One region of the Virgibacillus tibetensis genome, then DNA from elsewhere that is predicted to be linked to it. Evidence: a T-box and tRNA genes for the amino acid it is inferred to sense, from the RefSeq annotation. Region 1 holds a T-box; the other holds one or more tRNA genes.
What was found. A T-box is a leader RNA that pairs with one kind of tRNA and senses whether it is charged. The one in region 1 lies ahead of alaS (alanine--tRNA ligase), so its partner is inferred to be a tRNA-Ala.
Positions count from the first base shown of each region.

Region 1 (9,739 bases):
TCTATTACCCATTGTTGCTGTTCTGGAATCCCCTGTTGCAAATAATTTGTAAGATATTCTTCCATTTATGACCCTCATTCTCTAAAAAAAATGGGAAATGTGAATAATGCCTTCACACTCCCTGTCTATTAATTAGGCTCTAATCGTACGTTTTGTTGTTTTTAATTATTGCAGCTTCTATAAACTGCAACGTAATCCGCTGCTAATATAGTATTTAGAAAAAGCCATTAATTTATATATTGTTCTCTATTTCGCAAATGTTCTTCATCAGTCTCTGCATAATGAATGTTCCCTTCATTATCATGCAAAAAATACATATAATCTGTATCCTCTGGATTGATAACTGCCTCTAGAGAGCTCTCTGCAAAATTAGCGATTGGTCCAATTGGCAATGCATCAATATAATAGGTGTTATACGGGGATTCAATTTCTAAATCAGCATATAATACCCTATCCTTATGTTCTCCTAATGCATACAAGACAGTAGGATCGGTCTGTAGTTTCATACCGTCTGCTAAACGGTTATAAAACACTCCTGCAATCTTATTACGCTGCTCCATTGTACTTGCCTCTTTTTCAACCAATGATGCAAATGTAATAGCTTCATGCATAGTAAATTCCTTAGCAGTTATTTCTTCCTGATAATTTGATACAACCGTTTGCGTTTTTTTAAGCATTTCTTCTACCACTGCTTCAACAGACGGCTCTTCTTCATAGAAGCTATAGGTTGCTGCAAATAAATAACCTTCTAGAGGTGTGCGAATATCTGGAGCTAAGATCTCTTCAGTTAATAGCGTTGGATATGTTTCCATTAATTGTTCAATATAGCTGAGTTCGTTTACCTTTTCAAGAAAATCATCTTTTTTAAAGTGCAGCTTTTCAGAGTAGATTGCTGCCATCTCTTCAATTGTTTTCCCCTCTGGAATTGTAATCGTGTGTACAGGTTCAGCGATTACTCTTCCACTTTGTAATGATTCAATTAGTTCATCGATTGTCATTGCTGTTGTAAACGTATATTCACCGGCTTGAAAGTCAGATTCATTCTTAAATTTTATGTAAAAACTAAAAATACGCCCATCTTTTATTAAGCCATTTTCTTCAAGGATCGTGGCAATAGTTGATGTAGAAGATCCAATGGGAATATCAACTGATACCTCCTCTTCATTTTCGGGGTCGACAGGTTGTAAAGCAGATTTCACATACATATAACCTGATATACCTCCAACTAAAAAGATAAGAACAAGTGAGATAATAATAATTGCAACGATTTTACGAACAGTTCTTGCTTCTTCGCTTCGAGCGATGAGATTGTCCCTAAAATTAATAAACTTTTTCTTCTTGGACATAAGTATCCCCCTCTCATCCGGTATATTATACTAAATTTCTACAAGATATTCCATTATTATCTTACTACCGTCTTTTAAAACAGAAAAAAAGCTGATGTTTATTGACATCAGCTCACATCTTTTATTCTTCATTCTCTTCTTCTGCCAGTGTATTAAGCATTTCCTCTACCATTTCCCATTCTTCATCTGATTCAATTGGGAAAAGGGAAAGATCATTATCGTCATTGTTTTTTTCTTCGTACCGGAAAGCATAAACCTCAACCTCTTCATCTTCTGTTTGTTCAACTGGTACAACAGCAATGTAAGAGTGATTTGTTTCATCTACATCAAAAGTAAATAAAACCTCAAATAGATGTTCTTCTCCATCTTCATCTGGAATTACAATTCTTTCTTTTTCTTCAAGTGCCATAAATAGTCACTCCTTTACTTTTGATTTAAATATCCCTGTAATATCATCGCAGCTGCCATTTTATCAATAACTTTTTTTCTCTTTTTTCTACTGACATCTGCCTCCAGTAAAACTCTTTCAGCTGCTACTGTAGTTAGGCGTTCATCCCATAGAACAGTTGGTATACCATGGGTTTCCTCTATATACCTTGCATAATCCTGTGATGCCTCTCCACGCTCTCCAATTGTTCCGTTCATGTTTTTAGGGAGGCCAACAATAGCTTTCCCTATTTCATGTTCGGATATAATTGCTTTTAATTCCTTGTCAGCAGATTGGAAGTCTTCTTCATTCCATTTAATTGTGGTTAAACCTTGTGCAGTCCATCCAAAAGAATCACTTACTGCAACACCAATTGTTTTGGATCCGACGTCTAGACCTAGTATTTTCATCTATTTTTCCTTTTGCTGTTCTAAATAGAATTTTACCAACTCTTCAATAACTTCATCACGCTCGATTTTACGGATTAAGTTCCGAGCATCTTTATATCTTGGGATATACGCAGGATCACCAGAAAGTAAATAACCGACAATCTGGTTTATCGGATTATATCCTTTTTCCTTTAACGCTTCATGTACAGTGAATAGGATTTCTTTAATATCCTGGTCAAATGGTTCCTCTGAAAAATTAAATTTCATTGTTTTATCAATAGAGCTCATAGTGACACCTCGTTCTTAGAATAAACTATTCCTTGTCTGATAAGTAGACACCGGAAAGCTTTTATTATACTTTAAACCATAAAAGATTAATATTCCTGAACGTACAAGTTTTACCATCATCTAATATTCTAACATGTTTAGATGAATTATTATATCTTTTTCACTTCCTTGAGTGTTAGCGAATGCTATTTTAAATTGTCTATTACATACTGCTCAGCAAATTGTAGAGCTTCAGTAATTTTCGCTGGATCCTTCCCACCAGCTTGTGCCATATCCGGTCGACCGCCGCCACCACCACCGCAACGTTGGGCGGCCTCCTTTATTAGATTGCCTGCATGCAGTCCTCTTTCATTTAAATCTTTTGATACACCTGCGGCTAACTGTACCTTTTTATTATTTTCTGCTGCTAATAAGATCATAACAGATCCTACCTTCTGTTTAATATCATCCACCATATTTCTCAACTGATTCATATCATTTACGTTAACCTTTTGAGCTATTACCTTAACACCCTGTACTGTATTAACCTGATCTAAAATGGTGGATACTTCAAGATTTGATAATTTAGCACTTAATGACTCATTTGCTTTTTGTAAGGTCTTTGTTTCTTGATACATATCTTCAATTCTTTCAGGAAGTTTTTCTTCATTAGTTTTTGCTAACTTTGCTGTCGTTTGTAAAAGATTTAACTTATTACTTGTATATATATAAGCATTTTTACTTGTTACTGCTTCAATTCTTCTTGTACCAGCACCTATTCCTGCCTCAGAAATAATTTTGAATAAGCCGATTTCAGATGTATTTCCTACATGACAGCCACCACATAACTCGACGCTGTACTCGCCTATTTGAACAACACGGACAATATCACCATATTTCTCTCCAAATAGGGCCATTGCCCCCATTTCTTTTGCTTCTTCTATTTTTTTATTATCAATTTCCAAAGGAAGAGATGACCAAATTCTTTTATTTACTGTTTGCTCAATTTCTTGCAGCTGCTCCTGTGAGACAGCACTGAAATGAGAGAAGTCAAACCTGAGTCTATCAGGTGTCACGAGTGAACCTGCCTGGTTAACATGACTTCCAAGCGTATCCTTTAGTGCCTGATGAAGCAAATGCGTAGCTGTATGGTTTTTTATTACATCCGAACGAAATTGTGAATCCACGATTGCTTTAACCACATCGCCTGCTCGTAGTTCACCATCTTTTATCTGAACATGATGGATGTGTTGCCCTTTAGGTGATTTCTGAACATCTTTCACATAAGCAGTTGCACTATCTGTGTAAATCCAACCTGTGTCTGCAACTTGACCACCGCTCTCAGCATAAAACGGGGTTTCGGCTAAGAATAGATACACTTCCTCATCCGCACACGCAGATGTTACGGCCTCTTTTCCACTTATAATTGTCGCAATCGTTGTTTCTGTTTCTAAATCGCTGTACCCAATAAAGTCACTTGAAACATTTATTTCACTTATAATGCCATCCTGGACTTGCATGGAATCTACTTTTTGTCGAGCATTCCTGGCTCGCTCTCGCTGTTTTTGCATTTCTTCGTTGAACCCTGCTTCATCAACCTTAAAGCCTTGTTGTTCAACGAATTCTTCTGTTAATTCCTTTGGAAATCCATACGTATCATATAAACGGAAGACCTCAACCCCTGGAAACACAGAATTGCCTTTTCCCTTTTCTTTATCCATGATTGAATTTAATATTTCCAGTCCATCATTCAATGTTTCATGAAAGCGTTCTTCTTCAACCTTCACTATGTTCTCAATTAACTCTCTTTTCTGAAGAACTTCAGGATAGAAGTCCTTCATAATATCTCCGACTGTTAACACTAATTCATACATAAACGGTCTCTCAATACCAATTTCCTTCGCAAAGCGAACAGCTCTTCGTAACAACCTCCTTAATACATACCCTCTGCCTTCATTTGATGGAACAGCACCATCACCAATTGCGAAACTGACAGTTCGGATATGGTCTGCAATGACTTTAAAAGCAGTATCACTTCCTATAGCCTTTCCATAGGTAGTTGTTGCTAACTCCTCCGTTTTTTTGATGATGGGCATGAATAGATCGGTTTCAAAATTTGTAGGAACATCCTGAATAACAGACACCATACGCTCAAGCCCCATGCCGGTATCAATATTTTTCTTGGGAAGTGGTGTATACGTATCATCTGGATTATGATTGAATTGAGAAAAAACCAGATTCCAAATTTCTAAATAACGATCGTTCTCTCCACCAGGATACAATTCGGGATCTTTTGGATCATTTCCGTATTTTTCACCACGATCATAAAAGATTTCTGTGTTGGGGCCACTTGGTCCTTCACCAATGTCCCAGAAATTTTCTTCCAAACGAATAACTCGTTCCTTTGGTACCTTTATATCATTTATCCAGATATCGTAGGCTTCATCATCTTCCGGATGAACGGTTACTGACAGCAACTCAGGATTAAACCCAATCCACTTATCGTTTGTTAAAAACTCCCATGCCCATTCCATGGATTCCTTCTTAAAATAATCACCAATCGAAAAGTTGCCTAGCATTTCAAAGAAGGTATGGTGCCTTGCTGTAAATCCAACGTTTTCAATATCGTTGGTGCGGATTGATTTCTGTGCATTTACCAAACGCGGGTTATCCGGAACAGAACGGCCATCGAAATATTTTTTTAGTGTTGCTACTCCACTGTTTATCCATAATAAAGTAGGATCATCTTTTGGTACTAGTGAAGCACTTGGCTCAACTTGGTGGCCTTTTTCTTTAAAAAAGTCTAAAAACATTTGTCTCACTTCAGCTGATGTTAACTGTTTCATTTGAATACCTCCGTTTATCTGTATAGTCTTACTAATTAAAAAAACCCCATCTCTGCATAATTGCAGGGACGAGATTTTCGCGGTACCACCCTAATTATGAACATATACCTAAAATGTTCATCACTTAATCATGTTAACGGTATGTAACCGACGGGTGTTAACCGTACTCCAGTTTAGCTTTCCATGATTCATTACATAGGATTTCTCTCAGCCAGTGAAAATCCCTCTCTTTTAAATCGATTATCATGTACTTAGAACCTTCAACGTTTTATTTATACTAGTTAAGCGATATTATAGAAAACTTTACTCATAATGTCAATTATATCACTTAAAAGCTAACATATGAGTGGTCATAACTTTCAGGATTGTCATTACTGGAACAGCAATAATCATTCCAATTATTCCAAATAGCTGCCCACCCAATAATAACGCAAAAATGATGGCAACAGGATGAATATTGATACTTTTTCCGACAATGTATGGTGCTAATAAATTACTTTCAACTAGTTGTATTACAAATATACCTATTACAACAAATATAACCAACTTACCAGACATTGTAAAAGCTATCGCAATCGCTGGGACTGCACCGATTATTGGTCCAAAATAAGGAATCAGATTAGTCAAACCCATTATAACGGCTAGTAATAACGCGTAGTTAACGCCGAGTAAATAAAACAAAACAAGGGACGTTATACTGACAAAAAGAGATACAATAAATAACCCACGTATATAATTTCCCAGACTTTCATCAATTCCATGTACTATTTTACTGGTCTGTCTACGATACCTCTCAGGGATGAATTTCTTAAAAAAGGATTTAATTTTACCATAGTCTTTTAAAAAATAAAAAACAAGCACAGGTATTACAGTTAAAAGCACGATCATATCAAAAATTCGTGTAAATCCGGATACTAGCTTAGTAAGTAGATTATCTACAGCTGTTTCTATTCGATTAATTAGCTGGTCCATTTTATCATGAATAGTTTCAGGTAAAAATGAGGTATATTCATATGCTTGATAGATTAAATTTTGATACGTAGCTATAAATTCAGGCAATTGGTCGTTAAAATCACCCAATTGCTGAATCATTGCGGGATATACACGATAAATTAAGTAAGCAACACCGCCAAAAAACAATAGATAGATGAGTGAAATTGCCAAGCCTCTAGGGATGTTACAGCTATGTATTTTATCTATGATAGGATACAGTAAATAAGCAATTAGGCAAGCGATAATAAAGGGGGACAACAGACGCCAGGAAAATGAAAGTACTGTACCATACATCGGAAACAGTTTGACAAGCAAGTAAAAAAACAAGAAAAGAAAAATGCCAATAATAAGCCAGTAAAGAAGCGCTAGACTTTTTTTGTATCGAAACATGGTGTCCACTCCTTAGTACAAGAATTTAACATTAATTGCATCTAAGGTTTACCACTGCATCTTTCTTTCATCTTCAGAAAACAGATCATCCAGTGAACTTAAAGACCCGTCAGCCTCTACCTGGTGAACAGTCATTTCATTTTCTATTATTGACATCTCAATAAAACAGGTCCAACAATAATATTGGTCTGTACCGATCTTTCCCAGATCTTTTCCACTGCAATTCGGGCATCGCATCATCACAAATAAAGCTCCTCACATAAACTAAATTATTATGTTATGCTAACCCGAATTTTTAAAAAATATACATGAAGTATTACATAAAGTCATATGGTGAGATTTCTTTTTCATCAGATTCCGCCTCAGATGACTGCATAATTGGGATTCTTTCCAACAAATGCTCTCTTAAAGAGGTGTATCGCTTATTCGTATCCATTGTCTGTATACCTCGTAAGAATGCATGTACTTCTCCGCAGATAATAAGTGATTCTTTACTTCTAGTTATAGCTGTATATAATAAATTCTTCCGAAGCATACGATTATACGCGGAAACAACAGGTAAAATAACAATCGGGAATTCACTTCCCTGTGATTTATGAATTGACACACAGTAGGCATGCATTATATTCATATAGTCCTTACGTTCGTATACGATTTCTTTTTCTTCAAATAAAAGTACAAGCTGTTCCACATTATCCGTATTTTCATCTTCTTTAAAAATCGCCACGACTTCGCCAATATCCCCGTTGTATACACCATCTTCCGGCTGATTAACAAGTTGGATTACCTTATCACCGACTCGATAGGTGATATCATTTGCTTTCACTTCTCTTTTTTGTGGAGTTTTAGGATTAACTAATTGCTGCAGCTGCTTGTTTATCAAAGTAATACCAGCCTGGGAACGATACATTGGAGCAAGAACCTGTATATCCTTTATATCGATCCCTTTAGCGATTGCCTTTGAAATAATTTTTGTAATTACATCGATTACATGGTATTCATTGCAATTTATAAAACTAAAATCTTCATCATTTTTAAGTTTATCAATCGTACAAGTGTCATTTTTGATATCGTGGGCGAGTTGAATTATTTTAGATCCTTCTTTTTGGCGGTATACTTCATTAAGACTGACAAATGGTATCAATTCACTGCTTAATAAATCAGAAAGCACTTGTCCTGGACCAACAGAAGGAAGTTGATCCTCGTCACCTACAATAAGAACTTGCATATCATCTGGGATAGCTTTAAAAAGGTTATTAGCAAGCCATATATCAACCATTGAAAATTCATCAACAATTAGAAATTTCCCAGATAAAGGGTCATTCTGATTTCTCTCAAACCCATCCTTTCCGTCCCATCCCAACAACCGGTGTATCGTCACAGCAGGTAGTCCAGTAGATTCCTTCAGTCGCTTAGAAGCTCTACCTGTAGGCGCTGTAAGTACAAAAGGGTACTCATCTCCATTATCGTAATCTTTCGGATCCAAAGATAGCTCTTGAATAGCTGCATATGCATTAAGAATTCCTTTAATTACGGTGGTTTTACCTGTACCCGGACCACCTGTAACAATCGCAACCTTAGAATGCAGTGCTTGGTTGATAGCTTCGAATTGATCTTTCCCATAGCTTAATATTTCTGTTTCTTCAATATCCCCAATTATTTTCATCAATTCAGCTAATGGTATATCCTTTTCAATTGGTTTCTCAATAATTCTCTTTAAGTGAGAAATAAAGCCATCCTCAGCATAATAAAGAGAAGGCAAATATATATTTCCATGTTGAATAATGACTGATTTATCGGTATTCATTTCCGTTAGTCTAGTAGAGATGACTTGATCTGATAACTCCTGGTTCGATAATAGATCCAGCACTTGCCGTACGCAGATTTCTAGTGGCAAATACACATGGCCCTCTTGAACACTTTTTTGGAGAACATAAATACACCCAGCTCCGATCCGATTTGGATGTGTCAATGAGAGGCCGTTTTTTCTCGCTATTTCATCCGCCGTTTGAAACCCGAATCCTTCAATATCAAATACATATCGGTACGGATCTTCTTCCAAAGTATCTATAGCCTCATCTTTATATGCTTCATAGATTTTTTGTGCCATTTTTAATCCAACGCCGTAGTTGGACAGATAAACGACTACATGTTCAAAGCCTTGGTTTTCCTGTAAACTTTTTGTCAAAAGCTCTGAAGTTGCCTTCTTTATACCTGGGATAGTTGATAAGATATCTGGATTATTTAGAATTTTTGAGATTGCGCTTTCTCCTAAATGCTCAACAATACGAGTTGCTGTCTTTTCACCCACGCCAAAAAAAAGATCACTTGAAAGATAGGAGATTAACCCATCTTTTGTACTGGGGATAAACGTTTGATATGCGTTTACTTTATACTGCAGTCCAAATCTCGAATGTTTTTCAAAATCACCAAAAAAATAGTAGGTTGTTTGTTCCTGAAGATTAGTAAAGTAGCCTTTTGCGACAACCTCTTTTTCATTAAAATCTTCATTTGTTTCCTGAACTTTAATTTTTGCAATTGAAAAGTGTTCTGTTTCATTATGAAAAATAGTATAAAGAACTTCGCCCTTTATATATCCTTTTTCATTAGATTGTCCATCAAGTCCCATCAAAAACAACCCCACTATCTTCTTACTTTTCGTTATTGTTTACTATATTTTCAACATTTTTCTTGCCATTCGCCGCTAGTACGTGATCAGGTTGTACACGAAGTGCCTCATCAAAATGTTGCATGGCCGTTTGTATATTATCGTTAAATAAATTTATTACACCAAGATTATAGTGAGCGTCACTATGATCAGGGTTCATCTTTAAAACTTTGATCATGGCGGTTTCTGCATCTTTAAGGTGGTTGCTCTGCGCCAGTGAGAGTCCATACTGGAATAACATTTCTTCATCATTGGCATCAAGCTCGGTAGCACGGAGCAGGTATGGCAATGCCAATTTATAATGTTCCTGTTGTTGAAATGTCATGCCCAACAAATAGTATACATCTGCCTCCTCTAATCCAAGATCAATTGCTTTTTGAAAATTTTCCTGCGCTTTTGGATAAATTGATTGC
Region 1 is NZ_JARZFX010000001.1:262,018-271,756, reverse strand. It holds gene QGM71_RS01505 (O-methyltransferase) at 1-65, opposite strand, end outside; gene mltG (endolytic transglycosylase MltG) at 228-1,346, opposite strand; gene QGM71_RS01495 (DUF1292 domain-containing protein) at 1,468-1,755, opposite strand; gene ruvX (Holliday junction resolvase RuvX) at 1,770-2,183, opposite strand; gene QGM71_RS01485 (IreB family regulatory phosphoprotein) at 2,184-2,450, opposite strand; gene alaS (alanine--tRNA ligase) at 2,636-5,275, opposite strand; T-box leader at 5,337-5,548, opposite strand; gene QGM71_RS01475 (AI-2E family transporter) at 5,600-6,658, opposite strand; gene QGM71_RS01470 (hypothetical protein) at 6,707-6,898, opposite strand; gene recD2 (SF1B family DNA helicase RecD2) at 6,975-9,287, opposite strand; gene QGM71_RS01460 (tetratricopeptide repeat protein) at 9,310-9,739, opposite strand, start outside.

Region 2 (9,739 bases), on a different contig from region 1:
TGATTTCCAACCGTACCTACATCAAAACCAATTTCATTCATAATTTCTACAGTTGGTTCATCCTGCAGCAAACCTGATACAGGAGAACTTCCCCCAATCATATCACCAGAATGGACGAGCAGCGTATTCGGATTCTCCTGTTTTCGCTCTTTTAAGGCTGCAGTAGTATAATCCATACGACCATACATATCATTAACACCGTCATTATCAGGGTCAAGACTGTATTCCTGATCAATTTTTCCATGAAGATCATTCATACTTAATAACTGAATTTCAAGTAAGTTATCATCTGGATTTCCTTCACCGTCAACCGGCTGGTACCCATAGGATTCAGCTTCTTCAGCAGTTGAAAAGAATATTCTCTTTTCTACCGGTACGTCGGCCCAATTATCTGGTGTAACATATTCCATCGTATTGGAATTTCCAACATATCTTGAAAAACCTTTTCGGTCATCATTTGCACGGAATACAAATGGCAATTCCATTAATGGATTTTGTGAATTCCATATATTTAATTCCTGATCCTTCGCTTCCTTAACCGCATCCTGATATTCTGGATAGACTTCTTCGTCAAAAGGTGCGATAAAATAAGTCGATGCGTAACCTTGGCGCACCATTTCCAGGTTTATGTTTAACCCATCTTCTTTTCGAATTATTTCAGCTAGTAATCTACCATAATCATCCGTGGCTTCTTCTCCAACTTTCACCAGTATTTCATCACCAGGCTCAAGGAGTTGGCTTATATATTCTGTGGCTAAGTCTCCATAATATTTTTGATTCTGATTTATTTCTTCTCTTTCTGGATCTTTATTATGTGCTGTATATGTCTCAGCTGTATCCATATTCAGGAAACGCACATTCGTTCCACCAAGCACTGGTGTCTGGATGTGAATGGTATCTCCATCTGTTATCCTTTCTACAGTAGATTCATAGACGCCAGCAGATGATGGTGGTTCTGGTTGTTCATCTGCAACCTGGATGTCAGCCTGTTCTGTTGGTATCAGTTGATAATCATTATATTGACTCACTATGGCTGTGATGTTGTACCACATATCAGATTCAACCAAAGTCAGGTCAAGTGCATTCTCCATCACACGAAGTGTCGTACCATTATAATCAGCATCTACTAACGATACATTATAACCACCGCCTGCAGGACTATCTGGAATATTATTAATAAAAGCGTTGACCCGAACAAGCTCCCCTTCATATGATTCTGCTATTTCAGGGTCTTGAAGGTCTTCTAATGTAATGGACTGCACTTCAGGTAACGCTTGACCTGTTTGAGTAACCTCAATTGCAGCAGGAATAATTTCCTTTAATCCATTATATGAATCTAACACACCTGAAACTTTTACCTCATCGCCTTTTTCAAGATCTGGTAAGTGGCCTTGTTCATACGCAAAAAGATTAATGCCGCCTGTAGCGTCTTGTATGTATGTCGTGAACTGGGCACCATTACTAATTGCAGCATGGTCAACTGTAACAATTCCTTCTACTGTAACTTCCGTACCATCACTTAAATTCCTTGCTTCCCCAATGGTGTACTCTTCCCCAGGTTCTCCCGGTTCTTCAGGAGGATCTATCGGATCAACTCCATCCATTGTATGAGTGCCAAGGTATGCGAACGTATTAGTTGCATACTCAGTCCACTGCGTCTCTTCATATGCTGAACTAGGTCCTGTTACGGAGGAATGCCTTACCAACGTTACATCCTTCGCATAGTCACTATCGTCCCCAATTACACCTAATACATCAATTCTTTCTTCATCACTATTTTTTAAAACAAATGCATCATTACCATTAAAGTTAATAACCGCAGAATTTGTTAAATCAGCTTTTTCTAAAATCTCAGGATCTGCGCTATTATGTGAGATGACATAGACATCACCATGTTCCAATGTACCTGATAAAACAAGCGATTGACCAGGGTCAGTTGCTCCATTAAAGTATAACTCTACTTGATAGTCAGATAGGTCTACTGTACTTCCTGTTCCATTGTAAATCTCGATTGCTTTATTAAATGAGCTTCCCTCGATGTACTCTGAAATAAATAAATCTTCAGCTACTATTTCATTACTTTCCGCTGCTGCTGTTGTTGCAAAAACCGTAGAATAGTTCGTAAAAACCAAGGTGAAAATAAAAAGTAAGTTGACAGCCTTCCTCACAGTCGTATTTTTCATTAATACCCTCCGTTTTACTAGATTTGTATCGTATTCACTTTTTATACAAACTAGGAATATGACACACTACTAGCATGGCACATTACGAGGGCTGAAACAATTAAGTTTTTGTAAATTTCTAGTAAATTCAGACTAATAAAAGAGCCCTTTCAGAAAAACAGTTAGAAGGACCTATAATAAAATCCAGCTTGCGTCATGAGTACTAGTCTAATAACCTGTTCCATTTCAATTAACTCATTTTATATTCTAGTTTACTTGAAATTAAAGTGTACACAGTATATAATCTATCTTGTGTGCACGGGGCATTAGCTCAGCTGGGAGAGCGCTTGGCTGGCAGCCAAGAGGTCAGCGGTTCGAGCCCGCTATGCTCCATCACGATAAACGCTTACACGTCAATATATATAGGCGTTTATACTATGTCGATGGTGGAAGACTCGCTCATAAACGAGGGAACTTATGTAATAAACTATCCAATAAGCAAACCACAAAAAGGAATATGACCCATAGGGCGCATAGACGTGATTAGAGTAGGAATTTAATATTTTTTTAAGGATGGATATTACATGAAACACTCCCTAGAGTCTGCTCTAAATTCGATAAAATCCTAGTGGTGCCAGATATCCTAATGAATCAAAACTACCGATATTACCGTTTCTTTTTTATGTGTAATACTAACTTCGATATTTCGATAACCTTTTTCCGTAAAAAAGTACTTTACATTATTATGCAGAACTACAGTCGGAGCGTTATTAATTTTTAATATCTCAATATCCTTCCAGGTAACTTTTTTTCTCGTTAAAAACCCAATACCTAACGCCTTTACAACAGCTTCTTTCGTACAGAAACGCCCCGTTAGAAATTCTAACTTCCTATTAAATGAGAAACCATCCGTATACTGAATTTCATTCTTTGTAAATAGGAAGTCTCTATATTTTTCGGAATTAATGATATTGATCAATTCACTTTGATTAGCTATATCTATGCCGATCTTCACAATACATCACCACTATACTGATTGAAACTTGGATTTTAAGTTTATCAGTTTTTCTTTTTTTGTTCTCTTTAATTCCAAATATTGCTCTTTAGTTTGGTTCCATAAATATGATGCCCTATATTCTCCAAAAGTGAATGAGTCCATCCTTCTTTTTAGTGCATTTTTGGGGGCACTTTTTAAAAGTAAATTATTTCCCTCTAGGATTTGGTTTATTACAGATTTCATATTAAGTTGATTATACAGATAGTTATACATTTCCACCATAGCTAAAAATCCAAATCCAATTCTATATTTAGGCAAAATACTAATGGACAATTCACATGATTGATTAATCCAATCAATATCAGAAATCCAACAATATCCTATAATTTTTTGGCTCTTCGTTTTGATTACATAGTACCTCTTATTATCTTGTTGTTCTATCACAGCATCGGAATAAAAATCCTTTAATTTACTTTTGTCAACCGTCATTGACAAATGATTTAAGTTCTGTTGTACATGAAATTCATATAAAAGGGATATTCTCCCATCAATATCCTCTTCTTCTAAATGAGTAATCATAATATTTTTATTCAAATAATGCATCCTCCACATCTAAAAAATATAACTTTTGAGTAAAGTAATTTCCATTATAGAACTGATGCTCCCTCAGTTTTGCAGCCTCATTAAAGCCTACTTTTCTAAAACTAGTTACTCTCAGATCATTTATCTCTTCACATTTAATAAATTTACTAATATTGAAGATATCATAGATGGTATTTAGGAAATCTAATAAGTAGACGACCTCCTGATCTCCGTCACTGGAAAAAGCCAAATAATCAATATATGCAGTTTCATTGTTATAAGGGATCTTTTTAATTAAAAATACCCCTTCTAAGCTTCTGTTTGAAGTAAATGAAAATATATCTATTTCATTTCTATTTAACTTTTTTAAAATTAACTCTCGATTATCTAAATACGGATTTACGGATAGGTATGTAGTTTGTAATGCAGACATTTTTAATAAGAAATCAGTTTCCGTATTTATATCCACTCTTCGAAAATCATTCATTATTATTACTCCAATCTCGTTTAGTTAATCCTAATATCATTCTATTGTGAAAGGTATGATTCCAATATAAATGGGTAGGAATGGAACCTTCATTTAGAAACCCTATCGATTGTAGTATCTCCTGTTCCTCGTGCTTATCTTCTATTAAATATCCATAAATACGATTTAAGTTTAGTTTATTAAATGCAAAATCTAATGATTCTTTAAGTAAATCTACTATATTCATCTGCTCGTCAATAATCGATAGTTGCATTTTGGAATGACTATGAATAAAATCGGTATCTTTAAACAAAACAAATGCTTGATTAGGAACTACTAATATCCTATCGTCTGGTTTAATTTCGTGAAGTATGTTAGGAATATACAATTTGGAGTCCGTCCTTTGAACAAACAATAATTCCTCAGGAACCCAATTCCATTCCAATAATGACTTATATTTACTTCTATATCCCGTGAGCATATTAATTCACCTTTTCCTGGCTAAATCGATTTAAGCTTTTACCTATTCTTCTATTTTCCTTTGAAACTTCTCCCAATAATTTATATATATATACTTGGCTATAAGAACTACCATTGAGTTCAATTATTTTTTCCAGTGATCCCTCTTTCTTGAAGTCTAGATCCTCAAAAACACGTTCATATTCCCAATCAAATTCTGCATAAAATGTGGCAATTTTAATAATTTGTATCATTTTTGAGTAGGACGAAATTGCTTTTTTAATAATATTTATTTTGTTTTCCAATGATATCTTGTTACTAATCCTAACAAAAAAGGAATAATGTCTTGCTGCTTTCATATTTTCACAGAACTCCGTCACCCCAATAATCTCATCATCCATTTTAATAACCATTGCATCTTTTACTAAGTTAAAAATTTCTTTCTCGCTTAAATAATTGGGGATAAAAGTTTTAAAGTAAAAATCTTTCTCATTAAATAAATCACATATAGCATTAAGATCCTTTTCAATAAACTCATCCAAAGTTAATCTACTATCTTTAATTTTCCTATCAATATAATTCATTCACTCTTCCTCCTTCATTTATATTAGGAAAGGTTGGCAGCTCTTTTTATCTTTACCTCGGATATAAATTCTTTTCTTATGATATAGCCCATGGCTACAACAAAAATGATTCCAAGCCCATTTGTTAATGTCATCGTCCAGTATAAATAATTTGATTCTCCATAATGTAATGTTAAGAACCAACCAACACCAATAATCGTAATAAAATATAGAGCGTTAAATAATACAGCTATGACTCCTTTATTTATTTGTTCTAAAATGGTAATAGTCATTAAAGAAAGTCCCATAAATAAATGGGAAGGTGCCACTATGAATAAATACAATACCGCCTCCCTAATAGATGATTCATTTTTTATCATTAAGGATACAATTTCTTCCCTAAAAAAAACTAAAATTGTTGATATTACCAGGTAGAAGAGAAATGTATAGATTGAACCAGTTTTAAAGGTATTGTATACCCTTGGATAATACTGTTTACCTGCACCAATATTGTGGTTCATAATGATACCAAGTGCTGTGCCAATTGCTATAGAAGGAACTAGTGAAAAAGTTTGGATATAATAGGCTACTCCAAATCCTGCGATGGCCTCCGGGCCAAAGGGTTTTATTATTAAATTAAAGAAGAAACTACTTACAAAAATCACTATATAAGACAATGAAATTGGTATACCAACCTCTTTTAAATAATGAATTGATTTTCGATAGAATTTAAAATACTTCCTGTTAAATACAAGTAATTTATTTCGTATTAAGAACATTAATGTAACAACAATTAAAATCAATGTGCTTAACATATTTCCATAAAAAATAGACAATAGCCCAAGTTTAACTACGAAAGAGCAATAATAAACCGCCCCAACATTTACTAGAGCGTAAAAAATAACTAATAACGTTGATAGGTTAACTTTTCCTATTCCTCTTAAACTAGAAGTTAAGACCATAAAAAACACACTGAAAATACTTGATAAAAACATTAGATAAATAAAATGCATAAAACGTTTTTCTAAATGATTAGGGATTTGAAAATAAGATATGATCATTGGGGCAAAAAGAACTACCAGCAATAAAACTATAAGTGATATTCCAATCCCAAGAATTATAAAACTGTTTATATTTAAGCGGATATCTTCGTCTTTTCCTTCACCTTTTAGTCTGGCAATTGAAACTTGATTACTTATCTGGATCCCTTCCGTGAGAGCAATGATAAGAAATGCAAAAGGGATATATAATGAACGTAGATACGCCTCATCATCACCAACATTGCCCATAAATGCAATATTCGTTAATTGTACAATCTGTGTAACAAGGGATGCTAAAATCATTGGTAAAGTCACTTTAATAATTAGATGAGGTATCTTCCCTGCTAAAAAATTCATTGATTTTTGCATTCATTCAACTCCCACTAGTTAATGTGAATAGCACAACAAGAAATCTTATGCCTGAAATTCGTTGTCATTACAAGTATCTGTTGTTTCTTTAATACATTATTTGATTTTAATATTTCTTTGACGGTGACCCATACATCTCCTGATTGGTAATCTACAGATGCATTTTCCGTTCTTTTATATAAGTTAGGAATAAATTCTAATTCCTTCAATGTAAGACGATTTTGAATTACTGTAACAGTATCAGACTCATTAAATAGTTTTGATAACTGGGTATAGTACCCCTTAAATTCTTCTAGAAAAAGATCCTTATGAATATAACCATCTGACTCTGTTACTTTTGTTGATATAAAATCAATTTTATGTCCAGATTCTTTACTTACTTCCAAACAGACCGATGAATTACCTAGATTCATTTCAAAATGACGAGGGGTAGCGTTATAACTCATTTTTTCGGTCATTAATAATAATCCCTTCTTTTTTAAAATGTAGTTCATTAATTTAATACCTTCCACACTAGCAATATTTTCAAGATGGGATAACCCGATATAATTCTCCGCGTTTACACAAGAGTTGAAAATAATGGAAGCTAAAGGAGAATTGAGCGGCCTATTATCTGCCTGATTTTGGCAATAAACCAACAAATCATATTCTTCCTTTTTAACCTCTTTTAAAGCCTCTACTGATAGTTCCACACTGGAAGTATCTTCATTTAATAAATGTTTTTTAAAATATTCGCTAGATATATCAGGTTGATAATACTTTATTAGTTTATAAATCGGCATAACATAATAATTCAAATCACCTTTGTTTTGATTGGAAGTTTGGTATATTACGCCATTTATATTGCTAATAAATAATGAGTTAGGCTCGACAAGGCTATACATACGTTTTACCCCTCTTAACTAACTGATTATAGATATTCATTTTTTGGATATTACTTGTTCCTTCCATGAATTCAAAAGCTTTTGCATCCCGATACCATTTATTTAAAAAAGGATGCTCAATTAATCCATAAGGACGAAATAGATCGATTGCGAACTCCGAAATTGCATTTACAAGTTTTACAGCCTTAACTTTTGCCATGGATGATATATAACCTAAAGTTGCATCTTGATCTAATTGGAGTGCAGAATTTCGAATAAGCCTTCTTACTGTAACGATCTCTTCTTCATATTTTGAAATCATATATTTTTCGTGTGTTGTATAATTCCTTTTATTTTTCTTTATATAATCCATCGTTGCTTGAGCAACACCTAACGCCAATGCAGCCACACTTGGTCTCATTTTATTAAATGTCCCTATAGCCCCCCAAAGCCCTCGTCTTGTTGGACTGAGATGCATTCCTAAAATGTCCTCTTGATAATTAATAACGAAATCATCAAAATACAAATGAGCTAACCCTGCACCTCTTACTCCAAGCGTATCTATTTTTTTTGAAAAGAATCCTTTATTTCTAGGGTCTATTAATAGACATCCGATTCCAAGAGGGCCTTCTGAAACTTTAACGAATACAATTCCTATTTGTGCTCTACCACCATTTCCAATGTATTTTTTTTCTCCATTCAAGTAGTATACATCTTCTCGTTGACTTATTTTGGTCTCAATGTTTGCTCCATCTGAACCTTTTTGCGGTTCACTTAAGGCAAAAAATGTCCAAGTGTGTTCATTAATTATTTGATTATAATATCTCTCCTGCTGCCTTTCGCTAGCTAAATCAAACATAACTTGACCAGAAAGTGAAGGACCTGGGGCGCCTAATGTTACCCCAACATCGCCATAGGCTAATTGCTCTAAAACAATAACTCTTTCTAAAACCTTTTCACCAAATACTTTTTCACCATTAATCTTTAATGGATTGTCGTTAAAACGTTCAGGCACAAGCGCTTTAGATAATAGATTCACTCCATCTAGGTGTGTATAATCATATATTTTTTTTGGATTTTCATCTATCTCTAATCCAATTTCCCGAAAGGAAGCTGCTATTACTTTTGTTTCAAGTTCTAAATAATGTATGGTCTTATCATCCATCGGTTACGCCTCCATATATATCTTGAATTAACCTTGATATATAATTCATTTCAATTATTCCATCATTTATAAAACCACTTGCTCCACACAAGCCAAGTAAATATTGTTTAGCATCACTTAATTTTTGATGTAACTTCTGTAATGTAGTTAGATCTATATCCTCCATATTAGACTCTATATCTATCGTTGTGTATTCAGTGAGAAAAAGAGCTACGTCATTCCTTGTTAACTGTAATGCATTTAACTTTTGGCGTCCGGAATATCGGTTTTCCAAATAGTTTAAACAACTATCTAACATCTTTAAGGAGAGTCCCATTCGCATAAAAAGCCAATCCTTTGAAAAGGCCAAGTCGACTTGATTAGGGTTAATATACAACTTTTTTTCTAGCAAAATAAGGTTTCTTAATGGTAAAATAGGAATATATACTTCCTTGTGCTCAGGTAAATTATGATGGGACATTGCACTTTTAGTAGTTAAACAATATCCGTTAACAAAACAATTTACCGTTTTTTTATTATTTTTATAAAGAAAAGTAATCGAACCTTCTATTTCATTATTTCTAGTAAAATCAATGATTTCCTTTTTCCTATTTTTTATGATTGTAAAACACATTAAATTGCCTCCTAAACTTTAATAATGCAAGATCCTAGGAAACTACCAAGGCCTATCCCGATTAATAAACATATATCATCCTTTTTTATTTTCCCCTTCCTTATTCCATAATCGAAATTAATTTGAGCATCCGTATTAAATGTGTGGGCAATATCTGGAATAAGATCTAGCATAATCTTGTCAAGAGCAAAGGAATTTCTTCTTGAAAAAGACTTCCAAGTTGTAATGTTTACATTATGCGGTAAAATCCAATCGATTTGTTCAAGCTGAAGATTTGCTTCTTCTAATGTTTGATTAATCAAACGGTCTAAATTTTCATCATAGGCCTTGTAAAACAACTTCATTTCCTTATCGCTTGCATAAACACCTTGATAATATTCCACATCATGAAATGTAACAATGGACATAATACTTTTTGAGGCCATTTTATTGTTTAACATTAGGGCGGTAGCCGAGTCCC
Region 2 is NZ_JARZFX010000014.1:16,870-26,608, forward strand. It holds gene QGM71_RS18040 (5'-nucleotidase C-terminal domain-containing protein) at 1-2,183, opposite strand, end outside; tRNA gene QGM71_RS18045 (tRNA-Ala) at 2,483-2,555, shown strand; gene QGM71_RS18050 (holo-ACP synthase) at 2,806-3,177, opposite strand; gene QGM71_RS18055 (GNAT family N-acetyltransferase) at 3,190-3,753, opposite strand; gene QGM71_RS18060 (hypothetical protein) at 3,746-4,228, opposite strand; gene QGM71_RS18065 (GNAT family protein) at 4,221-4,688, opposite strand; gene QGM71_RS18070 (hypothetical protein) at 4,690-5,250, opposite strand; gene QGM71_RS18075 (MATE family efflux transporter) at 5,274-6,638, opposite strand; gene QGM71_RS18080 (hypothetical protein) at 6,653-7,522, opposite strand; gene QGM71_RS18085 (acyl-CoA dehydrogenase family protein) at 7,515-8,666, opposite strand; gene QGM71_RS18090 (hypothetical protein) at 8,659-9,279, opposite strand; gene QGM71_RS18095 (3-oxoacyl-[acyl-carrier-protein] synthase III C-terminal domain-containing protein) at 9,291-9,739, opposite strand, start outside.
Region 2: it encodes a tRNA-Ala, which carries the amino acid that the T-box ahead of alaS (alanine--tRNA ligase) is inferred to sense. The anticodon was not compared.